Regions from separate parts of the Spirillospora sp. CA-142024 genome, predicted to be linked through region 3. Evidence: riboswitches for the same ligand, from Rfam matches in the RefSeq annotation. Region 3 holds a riboswitch; each other region holds the start of a gene.
What was found. A riboswitch is a leader RNA that binds a small molecule or an ion and turns the genes downstream of it on or off. The one in region 3 is predicted to bind thiamine pyrophosphate.

Region 1 (3,201 bases), 3.1 Mb from region 3:
TGATGACCTGGCCGTCCTTGATGAAGGCCGCGGGCACCATGGGTTCGCCCTCCCGGCGCACCGCGAGGATCCGGTGCTCGTGGATGAGCTGCTTGATCCGGTGGGGCTTGATCCCGAGCCGCTCGGCGGTCTCCCTGAGGGTGAGCCATTCGCCGGCGAGGGCGTCGGTGCGGGGGTCCAGTGCGCTGTCAACGGTTGCGTGCATCTGCGTCACGCCCCCTTGCTACCACGCCATCGGAACCCTCAAACCCCCTGGACAACCGTTACCCCACCCGCGATCGCTATCCGCGAACAGCCTGCCGGACGGGCACGTCCGGGTCGGCGATCGCCTCCGGATCCACCGGCGTCCCGGCGGCGATCACCCGCCTCGCCTGTACCAGGTCGCGGGGCCGGTCGACGGTGAGGATCGCGTCCAGGCGGTCGCCGGTGAGCCACGCCACGGCCCACCTGCGGCCTGACGGGTCGCCCCGGTGGACGAGCCGCTCGGACGCGGCGTGACTGCCCGCGTACTGGACCATGCGGCCGAACTGCTCGGACCAGAAGTAGGGGGCGGCGTCGTACTCGGCGTCCCGGCCGAGGAGGGCCGCGGCGGCGACCTCGGGGGCGTTGAGGGCGGTGTCCCAGTGCTCGACGAGGAGCCGCCGCCCGTAGCGCCGCGACCACCAGGCGGCGCAGTCCCCGACCGCCACGACGTCCGGGCGGAGCGAACCGGGATCCTCCTCGCCCATGTAGGCGCGGAAGGAGCCGTCGGTGACCACGCCGCGCTCCAGCAGCAGGCCGGAGCCCTCCAGCCAGGACAGGACGGGCCGGACGCCGACGCCGACGACCACCTCGTCCGCGTCGATCGTCGCCCCGCCGGCGAGGACGAGGCCGCCGTCGCGCACCTCCGCCACCTTGACGCCGGTCCGCAACTCGACCCCGGCCTCGGCGTACCAGGGCGCGGTGAGCGCGCCCACCTCGGACCCGATCGCGTTGGCGAGCGGGGTGTCGGCCGCCTCCACGACGGTGACGCGGCAGCCCTTCCCGGCCGCGGTCGTGGCGACCTCTGCGCCGATCCAGCCCGCCCCGACGATCACGATCCGGGCGCCCTCCACGAGCCGGGCCCGCAGGTCGCGGGACTCGTCGATGGTGCGCAGGACGTGCTGGCGCCCGTCCCCCGGCAGCGTGATCGGGGCCGCGCCGGTCGCGATCACCAGGCCGTCGAACGGAAGGTCGCCCGCCGTGGACGCGACCGTGCCGCCGCGCCCGGGCCCGTCCAGCCGCAGGCCGGTGGCGCGCTCGCCGAGCAGCAGCTCGCAGCGCAGCGCGTCCCAGTCGGCGTCGACGGTCGTGTCGTCGGACTCGCCCGCGAGGACGGCCTTCGACAGCGGCGGACGGTCGTAGGGCCGGTGCCGCTCCGCCGACACGAGGGTCAGCGCGCCCTCGTACCCCTTGCTCCGCAGGGCCTCGGCGGCGCGCACGCCGGCCAGCCCGCCGCCAACGACGATGACCCTCTCCATGAAGGCAACCCTAACCGGCGGCGATTCTCTGATGGACACCTGTCCAGGCAGTGGCGCGCTTCGCCAAGGTCGTAAGGTGGGAACCGGGTAAAAACGGCACAGAGCGCGGGAGTCCGGTGCGACCGGGCTGAGAGGGCGGCTGAACGGGCCGCCGACCGCCACGACCTGATCCGGATCATGCCGGCGAAGGGAGCGCGCATGCAGATCGTGATCATCGGCGCCGGGGTCATCGGCCTGGCCACCGCCTGGCGGGCCGCGGCGGGCGGCGCCGCCGTCACCCTCGTCGATCCGGCGCCCGCGTCCGGCGCCTCGTCCGTGGCGGCGGGCATGCTCACCCCGGTCGGCGAGCTGACGTACGGCGAGGAGCCGCTGCTGCGGCTCGGCCTCGCCTCCCGCGACCGGTACGGCGCGTTCGTCGCCGAACTGGAGGAGCTGACCGGCCTGGAGACCGGTTACCGCACCGACGGGATCATCGAGGTCGCGTCCGACTCCGACGACCTCCGGTACCTGGACGACCTGCGCCGCTTCCAGGAGAGCCTCGGCATTCCCGTCGAGGCCCTGACCGGCCGGGAGTGCCGGCGGCTGGAGCCGATGCTCGCGCCCGGCGTCCGCGGCGGCCTGCTCGCCCCCGAGGACGGCTCGGTCGACCCGCGCCGGCTCACCCCGGCGCTGCTGGCGGCGTGCGAGCGGCTGGGCGTCCGGCTCGTCCGGCGGCGCGCCGCGCGCGTCGTCGCCGAGAGCGGCGCGGCGGCCGGGGTGGGGCTGGACGACGGGACGGTGATCCACGCGGACCGGGTGCTGCTGGCCGCCGGACCGTGGTCGGGCGACCTGGAGGGCCTGCCGCCGGGGACCGTGCCCCCCGTCCGCCCGGTGAAGGGGCAGGTGCTCCGGCTCCGCACCCGGACGCCGTTCATCCGGCGGTCGACCCGCGGGCTCGTGAAGGGATCGTCGGTCTACCTGGTGCCGCGCGCCGACGGCGAGGTCGTCGTCGGCGCCACGCAGGAGGAGCTGGGCTTCGACACGCGCGTCACCGCCGGCGGCCTCTGGGAACTGCTGCGGGACGCCCGGGAGCTGCTGCCCGGCATCACCGAACTGGAGTTCGCCGAGGTCACGGCCGGGCTGCGTCCGGGCTCCCCGGACAACGCGCCCGTGATGGGCCCCACCGCGATGCCCGGCCTGTACGTCGGCACCGGGCACTTCCGCAACGGCATCCTGCTCACCCCGGTGAGCGCGGACATCCTGTCCGCGATGCTGCTGGACGGGCCCGTACCCGAGGTCGCCGGGCCGTTCACCCCCGGCCGCTTCTCCGCCGGGGTGACCGCATGAAGGTGATCGTCAACGGTGAGCCGCGCGAGCTGCCCGAGGGCGTGAGCGTCGCCGAGGCCGTCGCGTCCGTCACCGGCGCGGGGACCGGCGTGGCCGCCGCGCTCAACGACGAGGTCGTCCGGCGCTCGGCCTGGGACACGACGACCCTGCGCGACGCCGACCGGCTCGAAGTCTTGACCGCCGTACAGGGAGGGTGACGTGGAGGACAAGCTGGTCATCGCCGGAGAGGAGCTGGGCTCGCGGCTGATCATGGGGACCGGGGGCGCGCCCAGCATGACGGTGCTGCGGGAGGCGCTCACCGCGTCCGGGACCGAGCTGACCACGGTCGCGATGCGGCGGGTGGACCCGTCCGCGCGCGGGTCGGTGCTGGACGTGC
Region 2 (3,201 bases), 4.4 Mb from region 3:
CCCGGCGCGTCCAGCTCCCGGACGCCCGGCCACACCGCCGCGACGACCGCCGCGGCCCCCGCCAGCAGCGTCGCGAGCAGGGCGTCCTTCGCCGTCACACCGACCCTGGGCATCGTCACCACCCGGCCATTGTCCCCGAGTCCCGCGATCTTCGCGCATCACCCCGTCTCATCGCGCTCTTCTTCGGGACCGGCCGCCCCGCCCTATAGTTCTGCAAACCCCGTCACGAAGGGCCGACAGTTGTCCGTCCCCCCGCCCGCTGTCCCCCCGCCGGAACTCCGGATCACGCTCGGCCGGAGAGCGTACCGACGGCCGTTCCGGATCTTCCTCTCCGCGCTCGCCGCCGGCCTGCTCGTCTCCCTGTCCACGCGTTCCAGCGCCGAAGCCTGGGAACCGGAGAAGGCCCGCCAGGTCATCGGCTTCTTCGGCGGCGGCTGCGCGCTCGTCGCGCTGGCGGCCGCCCTCTGGGCATGGGCGATCTACCGCGACCGCCTCGTCGTGACCATCTCGGAGAAGGGCGTGACCCTTCGCCGCCGCAAGCAGCTGGCGGAGATCCCGGCCGGCGCGGTCGAGGCGGCCGGGATCACGTGGCCGGTCACCGACCCCGTCTGGACGATCTGGTTCGACCCCGAGGCGGCGCCGGGCGTCGACGCCGTCGCGGAGGTCGAGGGCGGCGCCGTGACGCTGCTGCGCGACCGGTCGCTCCCCCTGGGCTGGGTCCGTGCGGCGGAGAACGCGACCGCGGAGATCCTGGGCGCCGTCTGGCGCGTCATGGACGACGAAGGCAGGGAGGTACCGCCGCCCCCGGCGGGCGCCCTGCTCAAGGCGGACCGCGTCCTGGTCGACGGCGTCGGCCGCTACCGCGACGAACGCGGCGGCGCCCTCCTCGCCGTGGCCCACGGCCCGCTCGGCAGGCCGCCGCGGGGGCGGTCGGGCTTCTTCCCCCTCGCCTCCGGGAGAGGCCGCCGGAGGATCGTGCTGCGCGATCCCCACGCCCGCACGCTGCTGGTGCTCAAGCGCCGGTCCTCGCCGCTGGGCCGCGACCGCCTGCGCGTCTTCGACCCCGAGGGCCGCCTCCTCGGCGTGGTGCGCGGCCGCCATGAGCCGTCCTTCCACACCACCGGCGGCGTGCTTCTCGGCAGCACCCGGCAGGCCGGCGACCGCCACGTCGTCACCGGCGTGGACGGACGGCGGTCGGCCACGCTGCGGGCCAGGAGCGGCGCCGACGACAGCCGCATGTGGCTGGAGCGGTCGCCGTCGGCTCCGGAACCGCTTCGCGCGCTCACCCTGGCCCTGCCCATGGCCGTGCGCACCGCCCGCCAGTCCTGATGCCGGCGCTCAGGCATCCCGCGCACGGTCCACGCGGGCGCGCTTACCGTATCGGCGGCGGTTGCGGCAACGGGGGTGCGGCGGGTTAGCGTCGGGGGCGACAGATCGCGGGGGCCCGGCGAACCGGGCTGAGATAGCGGCTGGGACGGCCGCTGACCGCATGAACCTGACCGGGTAATGCCGGCGTAGGGAGAGATCGAGTCGTCATGACCGAACCTGTGGTTCCAGCTGCGCGCAAGACCTACCTCCAGGGCTCGCGCCCCGACATCCGCGTCCCGATGCGGGAGGTGCCGCTGACCAACGGCGACGCCGTCGTCCTGTACGACACCTCCGGGCCGTACACCGATCCTGAGCAGGACACCGACGTCCGCAGGGGGCTGCCCCCGGTGCGGGAGGCGTGGATCGCCGAGCGCGGCGACACCGTCCCGTACGAGGGGCGGGCGGCGCGTCCCGAGGACGACGGGAGGCGGTCGGCGCCCGCCGCCCTTCCCGGGGGCGGCGGCCCCCCGCAGGTGGTCCGGGAGGACTTCCTGCCGCGGCGGCCGCGCCGGGCGGCCGGCGGCGCGGTGACCCAGCGCGCCTACGCGCGCCGCGGGGAGATCACGCCGGAGATGGAGTTCGCGGCGCTGCGCGAGGGCGTGCCGCCGGAGTTCGTCCGGGACGAGCTGGCGGCCGGGCGCGCCGTGCTGCCCGCCAACGTCAACCACCCCGAGATCGAGCCGATGGTCATCGGGCGGAACTTCCTGGTGAAGGTGAACGCGAACATCGGCAACTCGGCGGTCGCGTCCTCGGTCGAGGACGAGGTCGAGAAGATGACGTGGGCGACCCGGTGGGGGGCCGACACGATCATGGACCTGTCGACGGGGAAGGACATCCACACCACCCGGGAGTGGATCCTGCGGAACTCCCCGGTGCCGGTCGGGACCGTCCCGCTGTACCAGGCCGTCGAGAAGGTCGGCGGCGACCCCGCTGAGCTGACCTACGAGGTCTTCCGCGACACGGTGATCGAGCAGGCGGAGCAGGGCGTGGACTACATGACCGTGCACGCCGGGGTCCTGCTCCCGTACGTGCCGCTGACGGCGCGGCGCAAGACGGGGATCGTGTCGCGCGGCGGGTCGATCATGGCGGCCTGGTGCCTGGCGCACCACGAGGAGAACTTCCTCTACACGCACTTCCGGGAGCTGTGCGAGATCTTCGCCGCGTACGACGTCACCTGGTCGCTCGGGGACGGCCTGCGCCCCGGCTCGATCGCGGACGCCAACGACGAGGCGCAGTTCGCCGAGCTGCGCACGCAGGGCGAGCTGACGAGGATCGCGGCGGAGTACGGCGACCAGGTGATGAACGAGGGGCCCGGGCACGTCCCGATGCACAAGATCAAGGAGAACGTCGACCTGCAGCAGGAGTGGTGCGACGGGGCGCCGTTCTACACGCTCGGCCCGCTGACCACCGACATCGCGCCCGGCTACGACCACATCACCTCGGCGATCGGCGCCGCGATGATCGGCTGGCACGGCACCGCGATGCTCTGCTACGTCACGCCGAAGGAGCACCTCGGGCTGCCGGACCGCGACGACGTCAAGGCCGGCGTGATCGCCTACAAGATCGCCGCGCACGCCGCCGACCTGGCCAAGGGGCATCCGGGCGCGCAGGCGTGGGACGACGCGCTGTCGGACGCGCGGTTCGACTTCCGGTGGGAGGACCAGTTCAGCCTCTCCCTCGATCCGGACACCGCCCGCGCGTTCCACGACGCGACGCTCCCGGCGGCGCCCGCGAAGACCGCGCACTTCTGCTCGATGTGCGGCCCGCACTTCTGCTCGATGAAGATCACGCGGGACGTCCGGCGGTACGCCGGCGAGCACGGGCTGGCCGAGG
Region 3 (3,201 bases):
CAGCATCGGCGGCTGGCTCTGACGCGAACAGGCCCCGGCCGGGCGGCCGGGGCCTGTTCGTCCCTGCACCGAGCCGGAACGGGGATGGCTCGTTCAGGGGTTCAGCGGACCTTGGGGACGTTGCCGAACAGCGGGCCGATCTCGCTCCAGCGGTGCAGCTGGCAGCCGTCGGCCCGGGTGAACTTCGTGTCGATCCGCTTGCCCTGCCAGGTGCCCGTGACCGTGGCGACCTCAGGACCGCCGTAGATCTTGGTGCACATCTGGTCCTTGGGGACGGGTTTGAAGGGTTCCTTGACCTTGGTCAGGGCCGCGCACGCGTCGGAGGCCTTGGGATGTGTGCCGCCCGGCGGTGCGCAGGTGAGCTTCCAGGTCTTGGCGGGTGCCTCCTTCGAAGCCTTGACCTGAACGGTGAGTGAGTCCGCCGGCGTGCCGGACGGCTGCACGGACGTCGTGCCCGAGGGCTTGTCGGCGGGGTTTCCGTTGGCCTGTTCGTCGCCGCAGGCGGCCAGAGACAGGAGCATGGCCAGCCCGGGCGCCGCGAAAAGGAGCGTCCGATACCGCATGCGTGATTCGACGCAGGGGGGCTTCGCGCGGTTCCATGGGGGTGTGATGAATTTCGGGGAAGACGTGCCCGCCGTGGTCGCCGCCGACGTTCCGCAGGACGGCTACCTGCTGGACGTCCGGGAGCAGGACGAGTGGGACGCGGGCCACGCGCCCGCGGCCGTCCACATCCCCATGGGCCAGCTCGGCGACCGCGCCGGGGAGGTCCCGCGTGACCAGGAGGTTTACGTGATCTGCCGGTCCGGGGCCCGGTCCGCGCAGGTGACCGTGGCGCTGAACCAGGCGGGCTGGCTGGCGCGGAACGTCGACGGCGGCATGAAGGGCTGGGCGGAGGCGGGGCGTCCGATGGAGGGCGCCGGCGACGGCCCGCCGTACGTCGCGTGATCTGCAACCTATGAGGCGATCGCCCCTTTTAGGGCGTGTCGGGCGGTTGTACGATCGGGCCTGACCGATACCCGCGGGAGCTCGGGCCACAGCCGGGCTGAGAGGGCGGCCTTCAAGGCGTCGCCGACCGCATGAACCTGTCCGGGTAATGCCGGCGTAGGGAGTGTGTCCCGTGACGTCCGACGTCGAGAAGCGCCCTCAGGACGAGCGGCCCCGCAACGAGGTCCCCTTCACCCTCGACGAACCCGCCCCCAAGGTCCTCGGTTTCTGGGACCAGAGCGCCTTCTGGGCCAACCTCGGGGTGAGCCTCCTGGCCTTCTCCGGCGCCTACACCGTCCTCGCGCCGGACGCCGACGGCAGGCCGACCATCTCGATCATGGCCGGAATCGTCGCGATGGCCGTCGGAACGGCCCTCGGCGGGCTGATGCTCGGCCTCGCCGCCGTGCCCGGTGCCCGCACCGGCCAGCCCGCGATGGTGCTGCTGCGCGGACTGTTCGGCGCGCGGCTGTCGTACGCGCCCACGATCCTGAACATCGCGCAGCTCGTCGGCTGGGGGACGTTCGAGCTGATCGTCATCGCGGACGCGGCCCGCGAGCTGTGGGACGGCGTCCCGCGCTGGGGCTACGTGATCGCCGCCGGGGCGGTCACGACCGTGCTGACGATCTGGCCGCTCGGCTCGGTGCGCGTGCTGCGCCGCTACGTGACGGTAGCGGTGGCGATCGCGCTCGTGTACTTCTACGTGGAGCTCGTCCGGCAGCCGCTGCCCGACCTCACGCAGGGCTCGTGGGACGGCTTCTGGGTCGGGGCGGACGCCGCCCTCGCCGTGTCGATCTCCTGGGTACCGGTCGCCGCCGACTACACCCGGCACGCGCGGACCGAGCGCGGGGCGTTCGGTGCCGCGGCCGCCGGCTACTCCGTCACGCAGATCGTCGCCTATGTCCTCGGCCTGCTGGCGCTGGCGCTGGTCGCGGGCGACTCGACCAAGATCTTCGACCCGTTCCTCGGCCCCGCGCTCGGCGTGGTGTTCTTCGCCGTGTTAGTGCTGCGGGAGGCGGACCAGTCGTTCGCCGACACCTACTCCACCGCCGTGTCGATCCAGAACCTCTTCCCGCGCGCCGACCGCCGGGTGCTGAGCGTCGTGCTCGGCGCCGGAATCACCGTCCTCGCGCTGGTCCTGGACATCGGCGACTACGCGGGCTTCCTGTCGCTGATCGGGTCGGTGTTCGTGCCGATGCTCGGCGTCCTCGCCGCCGACTTCTTCCTCGGCCGCCGGACGCGGGACGGCTGGGACGTCTCGCGCATGGCCCCGTCCCGCTGGGGGATGATCGCGGCCTGGGCGATCGGGTTCGTCGTCTACCAGCTCGTCAACCCCGGCACGGTCGGCCGCTGGGCGAGCCTCTGGCACGACGTCCAGGACGCGCTGCACTTCACGCCGCAGACCTGGATGAGCGCCTCGCTGCTGTCGTTCCTGGTCGCCGGGGTGGCCGCCGCCCTCATCGGCAGGCTTACCAAACGGTAAGGTTTGGGTTCGCAGAAGGGTCGCCGAGCAAGTTTCGGCGCAAGTTGCCCGGCCGTGGGCCGGAGTCCGGTGGCACGATGACAGACGTGTACGAACACGTCCACGATCCGATCGCGCGGGCCGTCATCGAGAGCGCCGCCGACGCGATCGTGGCCGTCGACCAGAAGCACCGGGTGACCGTGTGGAACCCGGCGGCCGAGCGCATGTTCGGCTGGCCGGCCCGGGAGATGATCGGACGCGTCCCCCCGATCGTCCCGGACGAGCTGAAGGCCGAGCAGAACGCCGTCCACGAACGGCTCCTCACCCGCCGCGCCGGCGAGGGCGAGGGCGGGCAGATCTCGATCGCGACCCGCCGCTTCCACCGCGACGGCCGGCTCATCGACGTGCGCATCGACACGAGCCTGCTGAAGGACCCGGACGGCACGCTGCTCGGCTGGGTCGGGGTGTACCACCCGGTCGACGACGACGAGATCGTCCAGCACCACATGACCGAGCGGGCCCGGCTCGTCCGGCGGCTGAACGACATCGTCGCCGACCTGGGCGCCGAGCTCGACCTCGCCGTCGTGCTCGACCGGATCACCGCCGCGCTGATCGAGCTGACCGGCGCCGACGCGGGCGGGTTCGTGCGGATCGAGGGCGAGCGGCTGCGGCTGGTCAGCATGTCCGGGCTGCCGGAGCGGATGCGCGGCACGTCCGCCGAGCTGCGGCCGAGCCTCGTCGGGGAGCTGCTGCGGTCG

Region 1: linked by a shared signal. The riboswitch ahead of thiO (glycine oxidase ThiO) and the one ahead of ACQPZP_RS00740 (purine-cytosine permease family protein) in region 3 are both predicted to bind thiamine pyrophosphate.
Region 2: linked by a shared signal. The riboswitch ahead of thiC (phosphomethylpyrimidine synthase ThiC) and the one ahead of ACQPZP_RS00740 (purine-cytosine permease family protein) in region 3 are both predicted to bind thiamine pyrophosphate.

The regions. Positions count from the first base shown of each region.
Region 1 is NZ_CP192077.1:3,223,712-3,226,912, reverse strand. It holds gene ACQPZP_RS15670 (Rv2175c family DNA-binding protein) at 1-205, opposite strand, end outside; gene ACQPZP_RS15665 (NAD(P)/FAD-dependent oxidoreductase) at 282-1,499, opposite strand; TPP riboswitch at 1,595-1,708, shown strand; gene thiO (glycine oxidase ThiO) at 1,698-2,825, shown strand; gene thiS (sulfur carrier protein ThiS) at 2,822-3,022, shown strand; gene ACQPZP_RS15650 (thiazole synthase) at 3,024-3,201, shown strand, end outside.
Region 2 is NZ_CP192077.1:4,515,862-4,519,062, reverse strand. It holds gene ACQPZP_RS21720 (sensor histidine kinase) at 1-113, opposite strand, end outside; gene ACQPZP_RS21715 (hypothetical protein) at 241-1,329, shown strand; TPP riboswitch at 1,427-1,540, shown strand; gene thiC (phosphomethylpyrimidine synthase ThiC) at 1,536-3,201, shown strand, end outside.
Region 3 is NZ_CP192077.1:143,903-147,103, forward strand. It holds gene ACQPZP_RS00725 (hypothetical protein) at 1-22, shown strand, start outside; gene ACQPZP_RS00730 (SSI family serine proteinase inhibitor) at 102-563, opposite strand; gene ACQPZP_RS00735 (rhodanese-like domain-containing protein) at 610-945, shown strand; TPP riboswitch at 1,009-1,125, shown strand; gene ACQPZP_RS00740 (purine-cytosine permease family protein) at 1,118-2,464, shown strand; gene ACQPZP_RS00745 (PAS domain-containing protein) at 2,542-3,201, shown strand, end outside.